Regions from separate parts of the Sinorhizobium mexicanum genome, predicted to be linked through region 1. Evidence: predicted binding sites of a transcription regulator. Region 1 holds the regulator's gene; each other region holds the start of a gene.
The links. The regulator HrcA, encoded in region 1, represses chaperone genes, less so after heat shock. The targets are predictions, from matches to a motif close to GTTAGCACTCNCNNNNNGNGAGTGCTAAC.
Positions count from the first base shown of each region.

Region 2: groES (co-chaperone GroES) is a predicted target of HrcA. The motif match lies at 3,962-3,990, and genes of this name have one in related genera.
Region 3: groES (co-chaperone GroES) is a predicted target of HrcA. The motif match lies at 2,201-2,229, and genes of this name have one in related genera.

Region 1 covers NZ_CP041238.1:478,787-485,961, reverse strand. Annotated here, with positions in the region: gene FKV68_RS02285 (D-arabinono-1,4-lactone oxidase) at 1-490, shown strand, start outside; gene grpE (nucleotide exchange factor GrpE) at 644-1,264, opposite strand; gene FKV68_RS02275 (hypothetical protein) at 1,263-1,439, shown strand; gene hrcA (heat-inducible transcriptional repressor HrcA) at 1,417-2,496, opposite strand; gene rph (ribonuclease PH) at 2,654-3,373, shown strand; gene FKV68_RS02260 (VOC family protein) at 3,389-3,805, shown strand; gene rdgB (RdgB/HAM1 family non-canonical purine NTP pyrophosphatase) at 3,840-4,484, shown strand; gene hemW (radical SAM family heme chaperone HemW) at 4,497-5,678, shown strand; gene FKV68_RS02245 (glutathione S-transferase) at 5,700-6,314, opposite strand; gene FKV68_RS02240 (nuclear transport factor 2 family protein) at 6,485-7,175, opposite strand, start outside.
Region 2 covers NZ_CP041238.1:915,989-923,163, reverse strand. Annotated here, with positions in the region: gene FKV68_RS04310 (bifunctional riboflavin kinase/FAD synthetase) at 1-607, opposite strand, end outside; gene FKV68_RS04305 (TIGR01459 family HAD-type hydrolase) at 621-1,469, opposite strand; gene chrA (chromate efflux transporter) at 1,593-2,942, opposite strand; gene FKV68_RS04295 (chromate resistance protein ChrB domain-containing protein) at 2,951-3,778, opposite strand; gene groES (co-chaperone GroES) at 4,047-4,343, shown strand; gene groL (chaperonin GroEL) at 4,419-6,056, shown strand; gene FKV68_RS04280 (hypothetical protein) at 6,673-7,101, shown strand.
Region 3 covers NZ_CP041240.1:295,605-302,779, forward strand. Annotated here, with positions in the region: gene groL (chaperonin GroEL) at 81-1,709, opposite strand; gene groES (co-chaperone GroES) at 1,749-2,063, opposite strand; gene nodD2 (transcriptional regulator NodD2) at 2,490-3,449, opposite strand; gene FKV68_RS23475 (LLM class flavin-dependent oxidoreductase) at 3,693-4,796, opposite strand; gene FKV68_RS23480 (SDR family oxidoreductase) at 4,970-6,586, opposite strand; gene FKV68_RS23485 (nuclear transport factor 2 family protein) at 6,717-7,175, opposite strand, start outside.

The DNA of each region.
Region 1 (7,175 bases):
GATCGACATCACCGACCGGCCGCCAATGGAGCAGACGTTCGAAAAAATCGCCTATTCCTCCGAAATCTACCCGATCGAATACATACCCAACTTCCACGAACTCGAATACGCGGTCCCGGTCGCCCACGGCAAGGATGCCGTCCGGGCGGTGCGAAAGCTAATGCTCGAAAAGCATCCGACCTGCATCTATCCGATCGAATATCGCTTCACGGCAGGCGATTCCGGCTGGATCAGCCCGTTCTATCAGCAGGATTCGATCACGCTGTCGGTCTCGGGCGAGCCCGGCACCGACTACTGGGAGTACCTGAAGGACGTCGACACGAACCTGCGCCAGTACGGCTCCCGACCGCATTGGGGCAAAATGCACTTCCTTGGTGCCGAGGACGTAACGGCGCTCTATCCGCGCGCCGGCGATTTTCGCGCGCTGCGCGCCCGGGTCGATCCCGAAGGCCGCTTCCTCAACGATCATCTCCGGCAGCTCTTTGCCTAGAGCTTGTCGATTCTGATAAGGTCGAGCGGGATGCGGGCGGAAAACCGCCCACACTTTACCTCATCCCGCTCTGGCGGGTCGGCCAAATGAGGAAACGCCACGCCTCCGAAGAGAGGCGTGGCGTTTCAATTTCCCTTTGCCGTGTTGGCAGCGTCAGGCCGACGGCGTCCCGTTTTCAGTCGCGGCAGCCTTCGGGCCACCCTTGGAAACGCCGACCATGGCCGGGCGCAGCACGCGCTCGCCGATGACGTAGCCCGCCTGGATGACCTGGACGACCGTGTTGTTCGGAACCTCAGCGTTCGGAACTTCAAACATTGCCTGATGGAAATTCGGGTCGAATTTCTGACCGACCGGCTCGAGCTTCTTCACACCATGACGCTCCAGTGCCGCGAGCATCGAGCGCTCGGTCATTTCCACGCCTTCGATCAGGGCATTGAGACCCGCTTCACCGGCTTCCTTCGCTTCGGCCGGGATGGCATCGAGGGCGCGGCGCAGGTTGTCGGACACGGCCAGCATGTCGCGCGCGAAACCGGCGACGGAATAGGCCTTGGCATCCTTGACGTCACGCTCGGTGCGACGGCGCAGATTGTCCATCTCGGCGGCCAGGCGCAGGTACTTGTCGCGCAGGTCCGCATTCTCCGCCTTGGCGAGCTCCAGCGGATCCGGTGCGTGCGCGGGAGTCTCAACCGCTTCCCCAGCCTCCGGCGCAGCGGTGTTTGTAGGTTCTTCTGCCGCAGTCGCCTCAGGTCCGTGTTTGTTCGTGTCGTCGGTCATGACGTTCTCCGCAATATCTCACTTTGTCTTCGACATCGCCAAGCAAGCGCAAGTCGCGTTGCTCGATCTGGTGGTGTCTGGATTTGAAGCCGATATCGAGGTTTGGGGGCGAAAAATCAAGGGCGGAATGCCGCTACTCGGTAATTGCCGCTTCAGCGTGACAGGCGCGACATGAGCTGCGCGGTGTAATCGACCATGGGGACGATGCGCGAATAGTTGAGCCGGGTCGGGCCGATGACGCCGACGGCACCGACGATGCGGTCATCGCTGTCGCGATAAGGCGCGACGATCAACGACGAGCCGGAGAGCGAAAAGAGCTTGTTTTCCGATCCGATGAAGATGCGCACCCCTGGGCCGCTCTCGGCGAGGTCGAGCAGTTCGATCAGGCTGTCCTTCTTTTCGAGGTCGTCGAAAAGCATCCGAACGCGGTCGATATCCTCGGCCCCTTCCAGCCCCTCGAGCAGGTTGGCACGGCCGCGAACGATAAGGCGCGTCGGCTTTTCGTCGCCCTCGCTGCCGGACCAGATCGCAAGCCCTCGCTCGACGAGGTCCTGCGACAGGAGATCGAGTTCGCCGCGTACGGTCGCCTTGACCTTTTGCAGTTGCGCGCGCACCTCGGCGATGGTTTGCCCGCCAAGATGGGCATTCAAGAAATTGGCGGCCTCGGTCAGTTGCGCGCTTGTGACGCCCGCCGGCAGCTCGATGATGCGGTTTTCGACCTGGTCATGTTCGCCGACGAGAACGGCCAACGCCTTGGTCGGCGCCAGCCGGATGAATTCGACGTGCTTCAGCACCGGATCGCTCTTGGTGGTGATGACGAGGCCAGCGCCGCGCGACATGCCCGAAAGCATCTGGCTCGCCTCCGTGAGCAGACTCTCGACCGGCTGGTCCCGGTCGCCCCGGCGGACCTGGCGTTCGATCGAGGCGCGCTCCTCCGCGGAAAGATTGCCGACCTGCATGAAAGCGTCGACGAAGAAACGCAGACCCGTTTGAGTCGGAAGGCGGCCGGCGCTGACATGGGGCGAATAGATGAGACCGAGATGCTCGAGGTCGCTCATCACGTTGCGCACGGAAGCCGGCGAAAGCGACATCGGCAGCAGCCTCGAAAGGTTGCGAGACCCGAGCGGCTCGCCGCTCTCCAGGTAGGTCTCCACAATGCGGCGAAAGATTTCACCGGAACGCTCATCCAGCGCCGCCGCGATCTCCTTCGCTTCAGAATTGCGCAGTACCATGTCACTCCGTGCAGCAGTCTTTCCTATCCAGCGGAAATATAGTGGCCCGCGCAGGCAATGGCAAAAGGGAAAAATCGATCCCCCCAGCCGATATCTGCCGGTTCCCTTTGCGTTCGCCATGCTCTAGAAGGCTCAGCAGAGAAAATAGGAGTTGACGATGCGGCCATCCGGCAGAAAAACCGACCAAATGCGCAAGGTTTCCTTCGAGCGCAATTTTTCCAAGCATGCGGAAGGTTCCTGCCTCGTGCGCTTCGGCGACACGCATGTGCTGTGCACCGCGAGCCTCGAGGAGAAGGTCCCCGCATGGCTGCGCAACGGCGGCAAGGGATGGGTCACGGCCGAATACGGCATGCTGCCGCGTGCGACCGGCGAGCGGATGAAACGCGAGGCGGCAAGCGGAAAGCAGAGCGGCCGCACGCAGGAGATCCAGCGGCTGATCGGACGGTCGCTGAGAGCCGTCGTCGATCTGCCGGCGCTCGGCGAACGCCAGATTTCGGTCGATTGCGATGTCATCCAGGCGGATGGCGGCACGCGCACGGCCTCGATTACCGGGGCCTGGATCGCGCTCCACGACTGTCTGAAGTGGATGGAGGCGCGCAACATGGTCAAGGTCGAGCGGGTGCTCAAGGACCACGTCGCTGCCATTTCCTGCGGCATCTTCGCCAACCAGGCGGTGATCGACCTCGACTATCTCGAAGACTCCGCCGCCGAGACGGATGCCAATTTCGTCATGACCGGCAGCGGTGGCCTCGTCGAGATCCAGGGAACGGCCGAGGGCAAGCCTTTCAGCGAAGAGGAATTCGCAAGCCTGATGTCACTCGCCAAGAACGGCATCGCCGAGCTCATTGCGCTGCAGAAGCAGGCAATCGCTGGCTGATCGAAAGGACGAGATTTGACCCCGGCGCTGGAAGGTATTCTCGAAACTGCGCTCTACGCGGAGGATCTCGACCGCGCCGAGGCCTTCTATGGCACCGTGCTCGGCTTGCAGCGGGTCACCCGCGCCGGCAATCGGCACGTGTTCTTCCGCTGCGGCGCAGGCATACTCCTGATCTTCAATCCCGCCGAGACGGTCAAGCCGCCTGCGGCGGGAGGGCTCCCGGTGCCGCCGCACGGGACGACGGGCAAGGGACACATGTGCTTCCGGGTCGCAGCACAGGCGCTCGACGCGTGGAAGGAGAAGCTCGAAGCCGCCGGGGTTGCGATCGAAGCGGATATCCGCTGGCCCAACGGTGCCCGCTCCTTCTACTTCCGCGATCCGGCCGGCAACAGCCTGGAATGCGCGGAGCCGGGCCTTTGGGCGATTGATTGAATGCGGCTGCAGCCGCCGGAATGGAACAGAAAGAATGCGCAAACTGGATGACAAGGCGCTCGTCGTCGCGAGCCACAATGCCGGCAAGATCCGCGAAATCCGCGACCTGATCGGTCCGCTCGGCTTCGAGGCGAAATCGGCCGCCGATCTCAATTTCGTCGAGCCGGAGGAAACCGGCACGACGTTCGAGGCAAACGCGACAATCAAGGCGCTCGCCTCCGCAAGGGCCTCCGGTCTGCCGGCGCTTTCGGACGATTCCGGTCTCGCGATCGATGCCCTCGATGGCGCGCCGGGCGTCTACACGGCCAACTGGGCCGAGCGCGAAGACGGTAGCCGCGACTTTGCCATGGCGATGGAAAAGGTGGAAAGGGCGCTCAACGAGAAGGGCGCGATGACGCCCGAGAGCCGAACCGCACGCTTCGTCTCCGTGCTCTGCCTCGCGTGGCCGGATGGCCATGTCGAGCTCTTCCGCGGCGAGGTCGAAGGCCAGGTCGTCTGGCCGCCGCGCGGAACGAGCGGTTTCGGCTATGACCCCGTCTTTCAACCGAAAGGCTACGACACCACCTTTGGCGAGATGACCGCGGAAGAGAAGCACGGCTGGAAGCCGGGCGACAGCCAAGCCCTTTCGCACCGCGCCCGCGCCTTCAAGCTGTTCGCCGAAACCTGCCTCGGCGCCTGAAAGATAAAGACGATGCATGTGACCGCGTTCTCGGTGATCGGTGACGGCATGGACCCCGGCTTCGGGGTCTATGTGCACTGGCCGTTTTGCGCGGCGAAGTGCCCCTATTGCGATTTCAACAGCCATGTCCGCCATCAGCCTGTCGACCAGCCGCGCTTCGTCACGGCCTTCCTGCGGGAAATGGCGGAAGCCCGCGAACTCTCCGGTCCGCGGACGGTCACCAGCATTTTCATGGGCGGCGGCACGCCTTCGCTGATGGATCCGGCGACCGTCGATGCGATCCTTAACGGCATCGCCGCTCACTGGCACGTGCCTGACGGCATCGAGATCACCATGGAGGCCAACCCGTCGAGCGTCGAGGCGACGCGCTTCCGCGGTTACCGCGCCGCCGGCGTCAACCGCGTCTCGCTCGGCGTCCAGGCGCTGAACGATCGCGACCTGAAATTCCTGGGGCGTCTGCACAATGTCGAGGACGCGCTGAAGGCCGTCCGGCTGGCGCGGGAAATTTTTCCGCGCATGTCGTTCGACCTGATCTATGCCCGCCCGAACCAGACCGTCGAGGACTGGGAGCGAGAACTGAAGGAGGCGGTCTCCTATGCGGTCGACCATCTCTCGCTCTATCAACTGACGATCGAGGAAGGCACGCCCTTCTACGGGCTGCACAAGGCCGGCAAGCTCGTCGTCCCGGATGGCGAACAGTCGGCGACGCTCTATGAGGCGACGCAGGAGATCACCGCGGCGATCGGCATGCCGGCCTATGAAGTGTCCAATCATGCGCGGCCGGGTGCGGAAAGCCGGCACAATCTCACCTATTGGCGCTATGGCGACTATGCAGGCATCGGCCCCGGCGCCCATGGGCGGCTGACGATCGGCGGCGCCAAAGTGGCGACAGCGACGGAACGCAAGCCCGAAGAATGGTTGCGCCTCGTCGAAGAACATGGCCATGGCATGATCGAGCGCGAACTGCTGGACGCTGAAGCCCAGGCCGACGAACTCCTGCTGATGGGTCTTCGGCTCAAGGAAGGTGTCGATCTGGCCCGCTGGCAAAGCCTTTCCGGCCGCGACCCCGATCCGGACCGCGAACAGTTCCTGATCGATCACGGCTTCATCGAGCGGCTCGGCAATTCACGGCTGCGCTGCACGCCGGCCGGCATGCTGATCCTGGATGCGGTCGTGGCAGACCTCGCCTGCTGACACGAGACGGGATGCAACAGGTCAATCATGTGTCTCGCCGAAGAGCGGCGTCGCCAGCATCGAAGGCCTTTGGTCGAATTCATTGAACCATCGCGTTAGCGTCGGTCGAGCGCGAAACGACGGCAAGTCGCGGAACTCTATCCAGGAGAGGGTCGTCGCGAGAGCGATATGGCCAACATGAAGCGGCGCCGTCAGGTCCAGCGTGACCTCCAGCCAGTCATAGGTGGCTTCGATTTTTTCGATGAAACCGTCGCGAAGTGGAGCGTAGCGCAGCCGTTCCGGCCGTCGCGCGGTCTCCCAACGGAGATTGATGCCCGTTTGCGCCAGCCCTTGCGCGACGGATTGCAGAACCAAGGCGTGCCAGCGCGCGTCGCCGCTTTCAGGAATGAGTTTCCTGCCGTCGTGAAGCGTGTCGAGGTAGGCGCATATCACATCGGAATCGAAGATTGCCGGCCCGTCCGCGCGAAGCAAAACAGGAACCTTCCCAAGTGGGTTTTCGGCATAGACCCGCTCGTTACGTTGTGTCGGGCTCGTTTCGTGATGAACGACCTCAAGGCAGCTCGCAAGCCCGGCTTCGTGGGCGAAAACGAGTGCCTTGCGGGCAAAGGGCGAATGGGTTTGGTAATAAAGGATCATATTGCCTCGCACGGCAGGGATCGTAAAGTTGCCCGCGAGAGTAGTGTATAAGTGGCGAAAATTGCGCTCTCTTGCGGCGCTCGCTTTGCAAGTTTGTTTCGTGCGGGACAAGGTGATCCCTGTCTCGCACGTTGCCTACTGGTCGGCCGGAATCATCAAGCCCGGTAAGTTCAATCCTTTTTCACCGGCGCGACGATGGCCCAACTGATGCCGAAGGGATCGCGAAGCTGCCCGTAATAATCGCCCCAGAAGGCGACTTCCAACGGCATCGTCACCTCCGCACCCGCGGCGACGGCGCGCTTCCACCAGAGATCCGCGTCATCGACGACGAGATGCAGAACGACGCCCTCCTGCGGCTTCCAAGCGTAACCAAATTCCGGGAACGGATCGTTCAACATCAGCGCACCGCCATTGATCGTCAGGTGACAGTGGATGAGGCGTTTGCCGTCCTCGGCATATCTGCGCTCCACTTCCTTGGCGCCGAAGGCAAGGCTGTAGAATTCCGCCGTGGCATTCGCATCCCGGACGTTGAGATAAGCGATGACGCCGGCCATCGGCGGGCGCGAGGCCGCCTGCCAATCGATCTCTGACCTTGGATCGAGATCGATCGCCGCCTTGAAGCTGCCGTCCATGTAGAAGGGCACGGATTCGTGCTGATGGGCGATCTTCCACCCCTCCTCCGTGTGCCTCAAACCCAGCGTCTGGCGGAACCAGAGCGCCGGCTTTTCGCCGTCGAGCTTTTCGCCGGAGAGATGGGTGAGCGCCGTCGCGAAGGCGACGTCGCCGTCTGCGGCGATTTCCAGCTCCTGAAGCCTATAGCCCAGCGAGCCCTTCCAGGTCGAGAACCACTGCTCGAGGCCC
Region 2 (7,175 bases), 440 kb from region 1:
TCTTGCCGCCGATCACTTCCGCCTCGACGGTGTAACGATAACCGAGGAGCCCCGCCGCGTGCGCGACGTCCCCTTCGGCGAGCAAGGAACGGATGAAGCTCGACGATATCACCGAGGCGTTTTCATCGCGGAAGGCATCGACGAGCGTGACGCCAAAACCTTCCCGCTCGCCGGCCGCCATCAGGAATGCCGGGCCACCTTCGCGCCCCTTGCCGAAATGGAAGTCGAAGCCGGTGACCACATGGGACGCGTGCAGCCATTCGCGCAGGATGCGGTGGATGAAATCGGAGGCCGAGAGCTGGGAGAAGGTCCGGTCGAAGGGATATTCGATGACGGCGCCAAAGCCCATACCTTCGAGGATGCGGGCCTTGAGCGGCGCTGGTGTCAGGCGGAAGACCGGGGTGTCCGGCCTGAAGACGGTGCGGGGATGCGGCTCGAAAGTCAGGACGAGCGCCGGAACCCCGCGTGTGGCGGCTTCCTCCAGCGCCCTGTTCAACACCGACTGATGACCGCGGTGAACGCCATCGAAATTGCCGATCGCGATGACGCCGCCGTGCAGGCGCTCCGGAAGCGGATCACGGGTTTCGTTGCGATGAAAAACCGTCATGTCCGTCTTCCCGTCAGCCAAGCCGCGGCATCCACCACTTCGGCGCGGCCCCTTCCCTTTTCAGGAAGGCAGCAAGTTTCGCCTCGTCGGTGCGGCTTTCATGCATGTATTCCTGCGCATGAATTCCTGCGCTGATATAAAGCAAATCGAAGCCCGCGTCCTGCGCGCCCTTGACATCGGTCGGCATGCCGTCGCCGATCGCGATGACGCGAGACAGGTCGAATGCACCGCGCGCGGCCTTTGCTTCAGCCAAGGCGGCGCGGTAGATCGCGATATAGGGCTTGCCGGCAATGCGGGCCTCGCCGCCCAGCTCCTCATAGAGCTTGGCGATGGCACCGGCACAGGGGATCAGGCGATGCCCGCGCTCCACGACGAGGTCGGGATTGGCGCAGATGAACGGGGTCTTTCGCTTGGCGAGCCCCGTCAATGTCGCACGGTAATGTTCGGGCGTTTCGGTTTCATCGTCATAGAAGCCGGCGCAGACGATCGTCTCGGCATCCTCCGCCGCAACGATCTCGGTGCCGAGACCTTCGAGCAGAGGCAGGTCGCGCTCGGCTCCGATGAAGAAGATGCGTTTCGCGGCTGCCGAGATCAACGCCCGCGTGACGTCGCCCGATGTTACGATGCGGTCGTAGGCTTCGTCCGCAACGCCGAGGCCGCGGATCTGCACCTTGACGCCGGGATGCGGCCGCGGCGAATTGGTGATGAGGACGACAGTCAGGCCCTTTGCCCGCGCCTCTGCCAGCGCCTCGCAAGCCGAAGCGAAAGCCTGGACGCCATTGTGGAGAACGCCCCAGACATCGCAGAGCACCACGTCGTAGCGGCTGGTGATTTCCCGAAAACTGTTGATCCTTACGGCCATATCGGCTTCCCGCAAACTCGGCTTCTCGGCTCACATCGCAAGGAAGGGCAAAGAATACAAGTCTCGCGTTCAGAAAAACGCGGCGCTTCCCAAGAATTCGGCCGCACAATATGGCCGCCGAAGTTAGAAAGACCTGAGGAGCCAGCCGGCAGCGGCGCAGATGGCCAAGGTCTGGAAAATGCCGCGCTTCCACCACAACAGCAAGGCGGCAGCGGCGATCGTCAGACCGAGCGCGAAAGCATCAAGGGTCGGCCAGTTCGGATACGGGATCGAGAGAGGCCCACGGTCGAGCCGCCAGACTTCATCAAAGAGAACGTGAAGGCCGAACCAGACGGCGAGGTTCAGGATGACGCCGGCAACCGCCGCGGAAATCGCCGACAAGGCACCGGAGAGCGCTGCATTGGCGCGCAGTCGCTCGATATAGGGCGCGCCGAGGAAGATCCAGAGGAAGCAGGGAACGAACGTCACCCAGGTCGCGAGCGCCGCACCGAACAGGCCGGAAGTTAGCGCATCCACGCCGATCGGTGTCCGATAGGCGCCCATGAAGCCGACGAAGCTCAGTACCAGCACGAGAGGGCCTGGCGTCGTCTCGGCGAGCGCCAGTCCATCAAGCATCTCACCCGGCTTCAGCCAATGATAGGTCTCGACCGCCTGTTGCGCGACGTAGGACAAGACGGCATAGGCGCCGCCGAAGGTGACGACCGCCATCTGCGAGAAGAACAAGCCGATGTCGGTATAAACATTCGCCCCATCCAACAAAACCGAGATTACGACGAACGGCGCGACCCAGAGGCTGCCCCAGAGGACAATGACCGTCGCCGCCCTGCGCCAGGAGGGTTGGGCCTCGGCAAAGTCCGCGCCGATGACGGACGGCAGATCGGGCGTTCTTTCACCCTTCGCGCGACCGGCGCGCAAGGACGGAGCGTGGCGGGTGACGAGAACGCCAATCAGTCCGGCGGCGATGACCACCAAAGGAAACGGCAGGGCAAAGGCAAAAAGGGCGAGAAAGGCCAGCACTGCGAGGAACCGGTCAAAACCGGTTTTGAGTGCCCTCCGGCCGAGCCGAACCAGGGCTTCGACCACGATCGCAAGCACGGCCGCCTTCAGGCCATAAAAGAGGCTGACCAGCCAATCCGTTTGCTGGAATAGTGCGTAGGCAGAAGAGAGCGCAAGAATAACGAAAAAGCCCGGGATCACGAAAAGGGTGCCTGCGACCACGCCACCGCGTGTGCCATGCAGCAGCCAGCCGACATAGGTCGCAAGCTGCTGCGCCTCGGGACCCGGCAGCAGCATGCAGTAGTTCAGGGCGTGCAGGAAACGGCTTTCCGATATCCAGCGGCGCTCTTCCACCAGTTCGCGATGCATGAGGGCGATCTGTCCTGCCGGCCCGCCGAAGCTCAACAGTCCGATCTTGGCCCAGACCTTCACCGCCTCGGCAAAGGAAGGGTGGGCGGGCACGCGGCCCGCCGCCATTTTTTCGTTCACGTCCGCTTCCCCTTGCCGCCGTGCGAGACCCAATCATGCTTCTCCTGGGTGGCGTCGCGCGCCCAGCGGTAAAGCGCATCGTAAAGCGTCATGCCCGCTTCAAGCTGCTCGAGGTCGTCGGAATACATCCGGGAAAGCCCCAGCGAGACAGCCAGAAGGCCTGCCGCTTCCGGTTCGAGATCGTGTCTGTCGGTATCGGCTCCCCGCACGATCCGCGCGACATGTTCAAGGGCTGGGAAGGAAAGGCGGAACTCCTTTACCATCGTATCGAAGGTGCAGTCCTCGCCGCGATGGCTCCAGAACACCCCTTCGATATCGAAGGGCGTCGCGCCGAAACGCTCGCCGACCGCCTCGACTTCGGCCGCAGTGACGTAGAGAAAAGTGGCACGCGGGTCGACGAAACGGCGGATCAGCCATGGGCAGGCGATGCGATCGATCTTCGGCCGGGACCGGGTGACCCATAAAGAGCCGCCCGACGGATCGGCGTTCGGCAGGCTTGCGACCGGAACGAGCGGCAACTCCGCCTCGCGCCATGCATCGATGCCGCCTTCCAGTGTCTCGGCCATGGCGCCTGCATGCCTCAACCAGGCCGCGACACCCTCGCTGAGTTTACCGCCGTGCCGACAGAGCGCGACGACGTTGTGTCCGCGATAGTGCTCCGCCCATTGCTGAACCCCGGCATGGGCGCGGTGGAAGGAGCCGGGCACGAGATGGGGATCGGCGGCGAAGTCGTCGTCGTCACGCACATCGATGATTACCGGGGCCTTCGCGGTTCCGAGGAGTCTGACCAATTTTTCTGAGGAAATGGAATTGAACGAGGCCATTGTTTACGTCCTTTAGATGGTTGCTATTGGACGCGAAATTCCGGCATGGCGCCTCGTGGGGCATTCGCTCACCCCATGTGATTGTTAAACAAAAAAGCCCGCCGCCTGTCAACGATCGCGAAGTAGCAAAAAATCTCTCGGCCGATCCTTGACTCGTTCAGCGCACGGTCCTATTTCGGCGACGCTGGCACTCGTGAGACATGAGTGCTAACACCATCCACCGGGTCGATGAACGATCCGCAATGTCATTTGATCGAGGGATTAGACAATGGCAAGCACCAACTTCCGTCCGCTGCACGACCGCGTTGTCGTCCGCCGCGTCGAGTCTGAGGAAAAGACCAAGGGCGGCATCATCATTCCGGACACCGCAAAGGAAAAGCCGCAAGAAGGCGAAATCGTGGCGGTCGGTTCGGGCGCCCGTGACGAAAGCGGCAAGGTTGTTCCGCTCGATGTCAAGGCTGGCGACCGCGTCCTGTTCGGCAAGTGGTCCGGCACCGAAGTCAAGATCAACGGCGAAGACCTTCTGATCATGAAGGAAGCCGACATCATGGGCATCATCGGCTGATCGGCCGGCACCCTCCAACTTCCGTAATTTGAAACCGGGCCCGTCCCGGAATTTCGAAACCAGGAGCTTTCAAAAATGGCAGCTAAAGAAGTCAAGTTCGGCCGTACCGCGCGCGAAAAAATGCTGCGCGGCGTCGACATCCTCGCCGATGCAGTCAAGGTAACGCTCGGCCCGAAGGGTCGTAACGTCGTTATCGACAAGTCCTTCGGCGCTCCGCGCATCACCAAGGACGGCGTTTCGGTCGCCAAGGAAATCGAACTCGAAGACAAGTTCGAGAACATGGGCGCCCAGATGGTCCGCGAAGTCGCTTCGAAGACCAACGACATTGCCGGCGACGGCACGACCACTGCGACCGTTCTCGCCCAGGCGATCGTTCGCGAAGGCGCCAAGGCAGTTGCTGCCGGCATGAACCCGATGGACCTGAAGCGCGGCATCGACCTCGCCGTCGCCGAAGTCGTCAAGGACCTCCTCGCCAAGGCGAAGAAGATCAACACCTCGGACGAAGTTGCCCAGGTCGGCACGATCTCCGCAAACGGTGAAAAGCAGATCGGCCTCGACATTGCTGAAGCGATGCAGAAGGTCGGCAACGAAGGCGTCATCACGGTTGAAGAAGCCAAGACCGCCGAAACCGAACTCGAAGTCGTCGAAGGCATGCAGTTCGACCGCGGCTACCTGTCGCCCTACTTCGTCACCAACCCGGAAAAGATGGTCGCCGACCTCGAAGACGCTTTCGTTCTCCTGCACGAGAAGAAGCTCTCGAACCTCCAGGCCATGCTCCCGGTTCTCGAAGCCGTCGTCCAGACCGGCAAGCCGCTCCTCATCATCGCTGAAGACGTCGAAGGCGAAGCGCTCGCAACGCTCGTCGTCAACAAGCTGCGTGGCGGCCTGAAGATTGCCGCCGTCAAGGCTCCGGGCTTCGGCGACCGCCGCAAGGCCATGCTCGAAGACATCGCCATCCTGACGGGCGGCACCGTGATCTCCGAAGACCTCGGCATCAAGCTCGAAAGCGTCACGCTCGACATGCTCGGCCGCGCGAAGAAGGTTTCGATCTCCAAGGAAAACACGACGATCGTCGACGGCGCCGGCCAGAAGGCCGACATCGAAGGCCGCGTCGCCCAGATCAAGGCCCAGATCGAAGAAACCACCTCCGACTACGACCGCGAGAAGCTGCAGGAACGCCTGGCTAAGCTCGCTGGCGGCGTTGCCGTCATCCGCGTCGGCGGTGCGACGGAAGTCGAAGTGAAGGAAAAGAAGGACCGCATCGACGACGCCCTCAACGCGACGCGCGCTGCCGTTCAGGAAGGCATCGTACCGGGCGGCGGCGTTGCCCTGCTGCGCTCCTCCGTCAAGATCACCGCCAAGGGTGAAAACGACGACCAGGACGCCGGCGTCAACATCGTTCGCCGCGCTCTGCAGGCTCCGGCCCGCCAGATCGCAGAGAACGCTGGTGATGAAGCCTCGATCGTTGTCGGCAAGATCCTCGAAAAGAACACCGACGACTTCGGCTACAACGCACAGACCGGCGAATATGGCGACATGATCGCCATGGGCATCATCGACCCGGTCAAGGTCGTTCGCACCGCCCTGCAGGACGCAGCTTCGGTTGCTTCGCTGCTGATCACCACCGAAGCCATGATCGCCGAGCTGCCGAAGAAGGACGCTCCGGCAATGCCGGGCGGCATGGGCGGCATGGGTGGAATGGACATGATGTGATAAGGCGCAAGCCTTAGCACATCGATGTTTTCGATTCAGGAACGGAAAGGGCGGCTTGAAAGCCGCCCTTTTTGCTTTTGTCAAACTAACGGTACATCTCGAACAAGGCGCGTGCGAAAAAGACGCGGCAGCCCAAAACGGTGCAAAAAACCGTTGAAGTTGCAAAAAAACGAACTATAACAACGCCCCAAGTGAACGCCAGATTCACGAGAGACCGGAAGCAGACACAAACTGGACGAGCATTTTGCTGAATTTCGATGCTGGCTTGTGTACCCGGCTCTCGCAGAGAACATCATCACCAAAGCTTATAGATATTTGATCGCAATATAGCCGACCTACTTGCGAAATGACTTCGCTTGGCGGGCTGTCATTTTCCACGTCGGACTTGTCGACAAAAGATGAGCATGCCCACGAGTGGCCTGGCCCTCGGGATAAGCAGCAGCGAGCGGTCTTTGTTGGAATGCGTCTGTCCGGATTCAGGTACGGACGGTTCGCTACAGCATGTTTCCTAAATCGTAGTCGATTTGAGGAAACATGCAGCAATTCAAAGGGCTACAGCGTCCTTTGCGCGTCGGATAAGACGCACGGTGCTGTAGAGCATATTCTGGAGCAGTCCGTGTTTAAGATCGCAAGAACAAATTCGCTCTCCTCCGGCGTGCACCGGTTGCCGCATCAGGACATACCTGCGCAATTCTGCGTTTCCGAGGGCTGGTCCGGCGACCTCACCACAGGCCTCTTCGTCCTCGGCGACAAGGCCGCAGCGATTCACGGTCTGCGTGACAGCGAATGCGGTTTGCTCAATTTCGTCCGCTGTTACGATTCGGCCGATCGCAATCACGTGCTCGAGCTTTTCGAGCAGGCGGCAACCACCTCCTCGACCTTCTGCTTTTCCACCACGATCATCCTCGAAACGGGGCAGAGGCAGCCGCTCTTCTGCATCGGCGAATCCTCTGGCCTCGAAGAGCGCTACTCGGGCTCGATGCTGGGGGTCTTCTTCTTCCCGCGCTTTCTGATCGAGGGTGCACAGGCGGCGTTGAGGCAGTAGGTCATTTCACTGTCTCGTTGAAACAGCGAAATGACCTGACTCTTCGACACCATTGCAGGCTTGACGTTGCACGC
Region 3 (7,175 bases), on a different replicon from region 1:
CAGTATTCCCGGACAGGACCGAACGTGTATCTTATTGAAAGCTCCCGGCTAGTCGAGGCAGAATGCCGCTTCAGGCTTTCCTAGAAGTCCATCCCACCGCCCGGAGGGATTGCCGGCGGTGCGTCCTTCTTGGGCTTCTCGGCGATCATCGCTTCGGTGGTAACCAGCAGGCCGGCAATCGAGGCCGCATCCTGAAGCGCGGTACGGACGACCTTGGCCGGGTCGATCACGCCCATCGAGAAGAGGTCGCCGAATTCACCGGTCTGGGCGTTCCAGCCATAGGAGAGTTCCGGCTTCTCGCGCAGCTTGCCCACGATGATCGAGCCTTCCGCACCGGCGTTCTCGGCGATCTGCCGTACCGGAGCCTCAATGGCGCGGCGGACGATGTCGACACCGACCCGCTGATCGTCGTTGGCGGTCTGCACGCCATCTAGGGCCTTGACTGCACGCAGCAGTGCTACGCCGCCACCCGGCAGGATACCTTCCTCGACTGCCGCACGCGTTGCATGAAGCGCATCGTCGACGCGGTCCTTCCGTTCCTTCACTTCGACTTCAGTCAAGCCGCCGACGCGGATGACTGCGACGCCGCCGGCGAGCTTGGCAAGCCGCTCCTGCAGCTTCTCGCGATCATAGTCGGATGTCGTCTCTTCGATCTGCGCCTTGATCTGCGCGATGCGCCCATCAATGTCGGCTTTCGCGCCGGCGCCGTCGATGATCGTGGTGTTCTCCTTCTCGATCGAGACCTTCTTTGCACGGCCGAGCATGTCGAGCGTGACGTTTTCCAGCTTGATGCCGAGGTCCTCGGAGATCACGGTGCCTGCCGTCAGAATTGCTACATCCTCGAGCATGGCCTTACGCCGGTCGCCGAACCCAGGGGCCTTCACGGCCGCGACCTTCAGTCCGCCGCGCAGCTTGTTGACGACGAGTGCGGCCAGCGCTTCTCCTTCGACGTCCTCGGCGATGATGAGAAGCGGCTTACCCGATTGCACGACGGTTTCCAGAACCGGCAGCATCGCCTGCAGGTTGGAGAGCTTCTTTTCATGGATCAAGATGTAGGGATCCTCGAACTCCGCCCGCATCTTGTCCTGGTTCGTTATGAAGTAAGGCGAGATGTAACCCCGGTCGAACTGCATTCCCTCGACCACCTCGAGTTCCGTCTCCGCGGTCTTGGCTTCCTCGACCGTGATCACGCCGTCATTGCCGACCTTCTCCATCGCCTCTGCGAGGTAACGGCCGATCTCCGCGTCACCATTGGCCGAGATAGTGCCGACCTGGGCAATCTCCTCGTTCTTGGAAACGTCGCGCGCGTTGGCTTTCAGCTCGGCGACGAGCGTATCGACGGCGAGGTCGATGCCTCGTTTCAAATCCATCGGGTTCATGCCGGAGGCAACGGCCTTGGCGCCTTCCCTGACGATCGCCTGGGCGAGCACCGTTGCGGTCGTGGTGCCGTCGCCGGCAATGTCGCTCGTTTTCGACGCAACTTCGCGCAGCATCTGCGCGCCCATGTTCTCGAACTTGTCTTCGAGCTCGATCTCCTTCGCCACGGTAACGCCGTCCTTGGTGATGCGTGGCGCGCCGAAGGACTTGTCAATGACGACATTGCGGCCCTTAGGGCCAAGTGTCACCTTGACGGCGTTGGCAAGGGTGTCGACACCGCGCAGCATGCGTTCACGGGCATCGGAATGGAATTTTACTTCTTTGACAGGCATGGTTCACTCCTTCGCTGAACTTTGGTCGGTCGCACGCTCTCAAGCGACTTTCTTATCGGCGCCCAAATCTTCGATGACCCCGAGCACGTCGGCTTCCTTCAGGATGAGCAGGTCCTCGCCATCGACCTTGATCTCCGTGCCTGACCATTTTCCGAAGAGCACGCGATCTCCTACCTTGACGTCGAGCACCACGAGTTGACCCTGCTCGTTGCGAGCGCCCGGACCGACGGCGATCACTTCGCCTTCCTGCGGTTTTTCCTTGGCCGTATCCGGGATGATGATGCCGGCTTTGGTTTTCTCTTCGGACGTGACGCGGCGGATAAGAATGCGATCGTGGAGCGGTTGGAACTTCATGCCTTCCTCCTGGATAAACGGATCGATGAATGCCCTATGCCGGACCAATGGACTCCGTACGGGCAGCCCGTCCCGGCAACTGGCAGTAGTTGATCTGGTTGTGTCGAAAATCGAATTCAAGAGGAGGCGACCAACTTTTTAGCACTCTTCGGTGGAGAGTGCTAAAAAGTGCATTCCGCAAGCGCCGAGTGAGGGATGGCGCACGCGGACGACGACAGGCCCGCACGTTGGACCCGCGTCTGATTCTATCGCGACAACAGCTTAACCGAAGCGCGCTGGCCGCACGCTTCCGCAAGAGTATCCTCCGGCCTGCGCCGAGGATGCAATGTCGAGGGATTTCAAAAAGGGGAGAGCAATACCATCTTCATGGAAGGGCGCCGATGACGAAGCGCACTTTTTGCGAGCAGCGCCTCATCCGCGCGAGAGCTATTGAACGACGAGATCAAGTCCAGGAGCCTCCAGGAGTTCCGGGGCACGCGGCAAACCCATGCGGGACGCCTCCTGGAATAGCATCTCGCGCATCCACTGGCTTGCCGGATCGCTATCGTGAAGGGCCGGCCACTGAACGGCCTCGGTGAGCGGGGGAAGTGGCAGCGGAAGTTCGACGATCCGCAGCGGCATTGTCTTTGCGAAATGCTGCGCCAGCCGCAAGGGCACGGTCCCTATACGCTCGGTCCCCACCAGCATGGGCGGAATCATGCTGAAACCCTGTACGACAACCTCGACACGTCTCTTGAGACCGTGCTCGCGCAAATACCACCCTTCGATGGTGGGTCTCCGCATATTCCCGAATTTGACTGCAACATGCCCCATCGACATGTATCTCTCGAATGTAAGTGGCTCTGACAGTTGCTCGTTCGTCCGGCAGCCGACGCACACGAATTTATCCTCAAACAGTGCTGTGTGAGGATGCGTCGACATGAACACGTCCGGCATAATCAGAAAATCGATGTCGCCGCGCCGGAGAAGCTCCTCGAAGTCGTCGGCGAGTGGCAGACAATCAAAGCTGACTCCGGGAGCTTCTTGCGCCGCACGCTCCACGATCTTTTCAAAGAACACGAGGGTGACGTAATCGGAAAGGATGATCCTGAAGCAACGATCCGACTGGGCCGGGTTAAACGGTTGCCGGGAAACAATGGAGAGCTGGATGTGCAGCAGAGCCTCGCGCACCGCGGAGGCGAGTCCTTCAGCACGCGGTGTTGGAATAAATTCGCGGCCAGCCATTGTAAATAGCTCATCGCGGAAATAGGTGCGTAACCGGGCGACGGCCGCGCTCATCGCTGGCTGGCTCAGGTTGATGCTGCGTGCCGCCGCCGTGAGGTTCCGCTCGGCCATCAGAGCGTCGAGCGCGACGAGCAGATTTAGATCAAGACCCTTGAATCGCATATCTTCATCTATCCATAGCGTGGATGTATGCCATTCCAAACCACCAGTATTCTTAATTAGTAATACAATTGGTTCGAAATCAAGGCGGACGCCGGCAGACTTTCGTAGGGGTCAGCCGACGCGGTCGGATGACTGTTTTGTATCGCGGTTCGCTTCCGGTCCAGCCTTGCAGCGGATCCCGACAAGCCGCCCATGTCCAAAGGGCACACAGCACGGTCTGAGAGACGTTGCTTGAACCTGCGCCTACGCCGGCCGTATCGCTACCTCACGTCGAGCATGGCCGGATAGAGCCTCGGCCGGGCCGTTGCGCGTGACCGAGTTGACCGCGGGGATGATCTTGTCTCCCCAAAGCTCGATTTGCCGGAGCATCGTCTTCTGGTCGAAATCGCCCAACTGGGTCTGAATGGCGATCTGAGACGGTTTCAACACACTAATTTCTTCCAGCAGCCGGTCGATCACCCGATTCACACTGCCGATCGGCAGGTTATCGCGCATACTCTCGAACGACAGGTCCTGTTGCGTCGGGGTTTCCTCAAGCAGATAGCCGTCCCGGCTCTGCTGGCGGCGCTGATGCAACGCTTCAGACAGCCGTCGCTGGAAGCGGGCGTTGTCGAGATAGCTGTTGATCTCCGCCTCGTGGTCGCTGGCAAAGCAGCAGCGTAGCAGCGATATCTTGGCATTCGTGACATTCTTGCTCTCGGAAGCCGCTGCGTTCTCGATGCTTTTGCGCAGCGCACCTAAAGCATCCAAGCCGTCGTGAAATGCTGTGACGAACAAATTGTGGCCCTCGCGATAAGCCCTTCTCATCCTGCGCTCCGACCCGGCCGCGATCCAGATCGGCGGGGTCGGCTTTTGGATGGTGCGCACTGAAATCGCGGTGGGAGGTATTGTCTCATACTGGCCGTCATGCTCGAAGATCTCCTGGTTGAGCCCCTTGAGGAGGATGTCGAGGTATTCCGAAAAGACGGCCGGCGCCTCGTCGACATCGACGCCGAAGCGCTCGAACTCGAACTTCTGGTATCCAGAGCCGACGCCGAGCTCAAGGCGACCATTTGAGACGATATCGGTGAAGCCGACCTCGGAAAGCAGGCGCTGCGGTTGATAGAGCGGCAGTACGCAGACGGCGGTGCCCAGGCGAATTGTAGTCGTCAGGCCGGCACAATGCGCAACCATCATCAAGGGCGACGGCACCAGACTGTAGTTGTTGAAATGGTGCTCGGCGAACCACGCGGTGTTGAAGCCAGCCTGCTCGGAAAGCACCGCCTGTTCGATTGAGTTGCGGATGACTGTGTCGGACGATTGATGATAGCCGCGCTGGGCGGCAAGGATAAATGTCGCGAATTCCATGGCAATTCCTTCGGGTTGCGGAGAGGTTGTCCATCGGGCTGCTCGAGAGGTTCGCGAATGTCGTGGCCGCAATGGGCGATGTTTGCGGCCAACGGTTTTTCGGCAATTCGCCTGCCATTCGCGGTCGCGAGTTCCCTATGCCTGGGATTGTTTCGACGGGCCGCCGCAGCCGCCTAGGGCATAATCGGCAACCACTGGGCGGCCTTCGTTGGCTGTTCCTGATCACGGTCGCCCGCAAATCCGGCGTCGCCAAGACAAGTGCCGCCGTTCACGCAAAGGGTCGAACCGTTGACGTATGAGGCGTCAGGCGAAGCCAGGAAGAATGTTGCGTCAGCCATTTCTTCCGGCTTTCCTATCCCGGCCACTGGAATACTCGGCCGAAACCCTTTCGGCGCGATGCTGCCGACGTTTGCGGACTGGGCGACGGCCGGCGTGCTGGTGTGGCCCGACATGACGGCGGCTGTTCGAATGCCAACGGGCCCGAGTTCGGCCGCCATGCACCTCGTCAGGATTTCGATCCCCGCTTGGGATGCTTCATAGGCGTGGCGCGGCGCGAAGGGCAGAAAGGTGTGGGTCGTGCCGACATTCAGGATCACGCCGCCGGCGCGCATCGTCTTGATCGCTTCACGCGCGCAGATGAAGGCGCCGGTGAGATTGACATCCAGGACGCGTTTGATCTCATCTGTTGTTTGTTGGAGGCCTGGGACAAAACTGTCGACCACAACAGTAGCGTTGACGAGGACGTCTAGCCTGGCGAAGCGCACTCGCAGCTCCTCGAACAGCGCCACCACGTCACTCTCGACGGCAACGTCCACGGATTTCGCCATATGCTTGCCACCGAGAGAGCCGGCGAGCTTTGCCGCTGCGGCACCATCTTTATCAACAATGACGACAGTATCGCCGTTTGCGGCAAAACGGCGAGCGACGGCCGCGCCTATACCGTTCGCCCCGCCTGTCACAAGCACGACTCGCGCACCGACGTGTCCGGCCGGGCCGAAGAGTTCGGCTCTTGGCGTCCCATCCGCCGACAGGTTCGCATTACCCGGCTGGTTGAAGGACGTCCAACCACCGTCAACGGTCAGCACCGAACCGTTGATGTAATCCGCGTCCCGGCTAGCCAGAAACCGCACCGTCCGGGCGATCTCGTCGGCATGCGCCATCCGCCCCATCGGCACGCGTCGGCGAACAGCGGCGAGATCCGCCGCGCCGGCGCGTTCCAGTTGCTCGACCATCGGCGTGTGCACATAGCCCGGCGCTACCGCCGCCACGCGGATGCCGCGCGGCGCCAACTCGCACGCCAAAGATTTCGTGATCGAGATCAGGCCCGCTTTGGAGGCGGCGTAGGCGTTGCGTTTGGGATTGCCTACCACGCCCGCCAGCGAGGCCACGTTGACGATGACAGCGCCAGGCTCCAACCGCCGTGCCGCTTCCCGCGCCATGACGTAAGGCCCGATCAGGTTTACTGCCAAGACGCGTCGGAAAGCGTCGACATTGGTGTCGACGGTCGCATCCATGCTAGGCCCGACAGCCGCGTTATTGACGACCACGTCGATGCGCGCGAACTGTGTTTCGACCCGGTTATAAAGCGCAACAATATCCTCCTCTCGCGAGACATCGAACTCAAGTCCGAGATGCGGGAGGCCGAGACCGCGGGCAAATTCAAGGATGCCGCTGCCCGGGAGGTCTACGGCGACGACAGTGCCTCCGTCCGCGGCAAAAGCATTGACCAGGGCACGGCCGATTCCACCTGCAGCGCCTGTAATGATGACGACGCGCTCTGCTTGCTTCATGAGATACGTTCTCCTGACCAGCGTTGGCGATTTCAGGGTAAGGACCGCGTCGCGGTACAGCAGCCCGTGGTGGTGACGACCAGCTCCGCCCCGGTTCGACGCAGCGCGTTCCAGCCCAGCAGCGATTGCCTCACTTTCTCGCTCTTGGAGGGGTGCGGTGTTTCCTAAGCGCGTAGACCGGATCGTCCGGATGCGATACTCCGATCGGCCGGCGGAGACCGAACCGCTCTATCTCCGAGGCCGTCTGCGGGCTCTGCTCCTCGAGCCAATCGTAGACGACCGTGCGTTCGGCAATTCGCCACTCCCCTTCCCTCTTTTGAAACAGGTCACAGTATCGACCGCAAAGCAGAACCTGCCGGATCGTCCTGCCGCCGTCCGGTCCGCGTTGGAGCGCGGTGAAGTAGCTCTCGACGGCGGCCTCTCCCGGGCCGATGAACTCGATCAGAACGTTCGTGATCTGATGGATGTTGCGCGGTTCGGTTTTAAAGACACCGAGCGCGAACTCAATGAAGCCTTCGGCCGAGCCGGCATAGGCCCCGTGGTTGTCATAGGCATCCGGCCAGTAGGAGCTGCGCAGCGCCGCCTCATC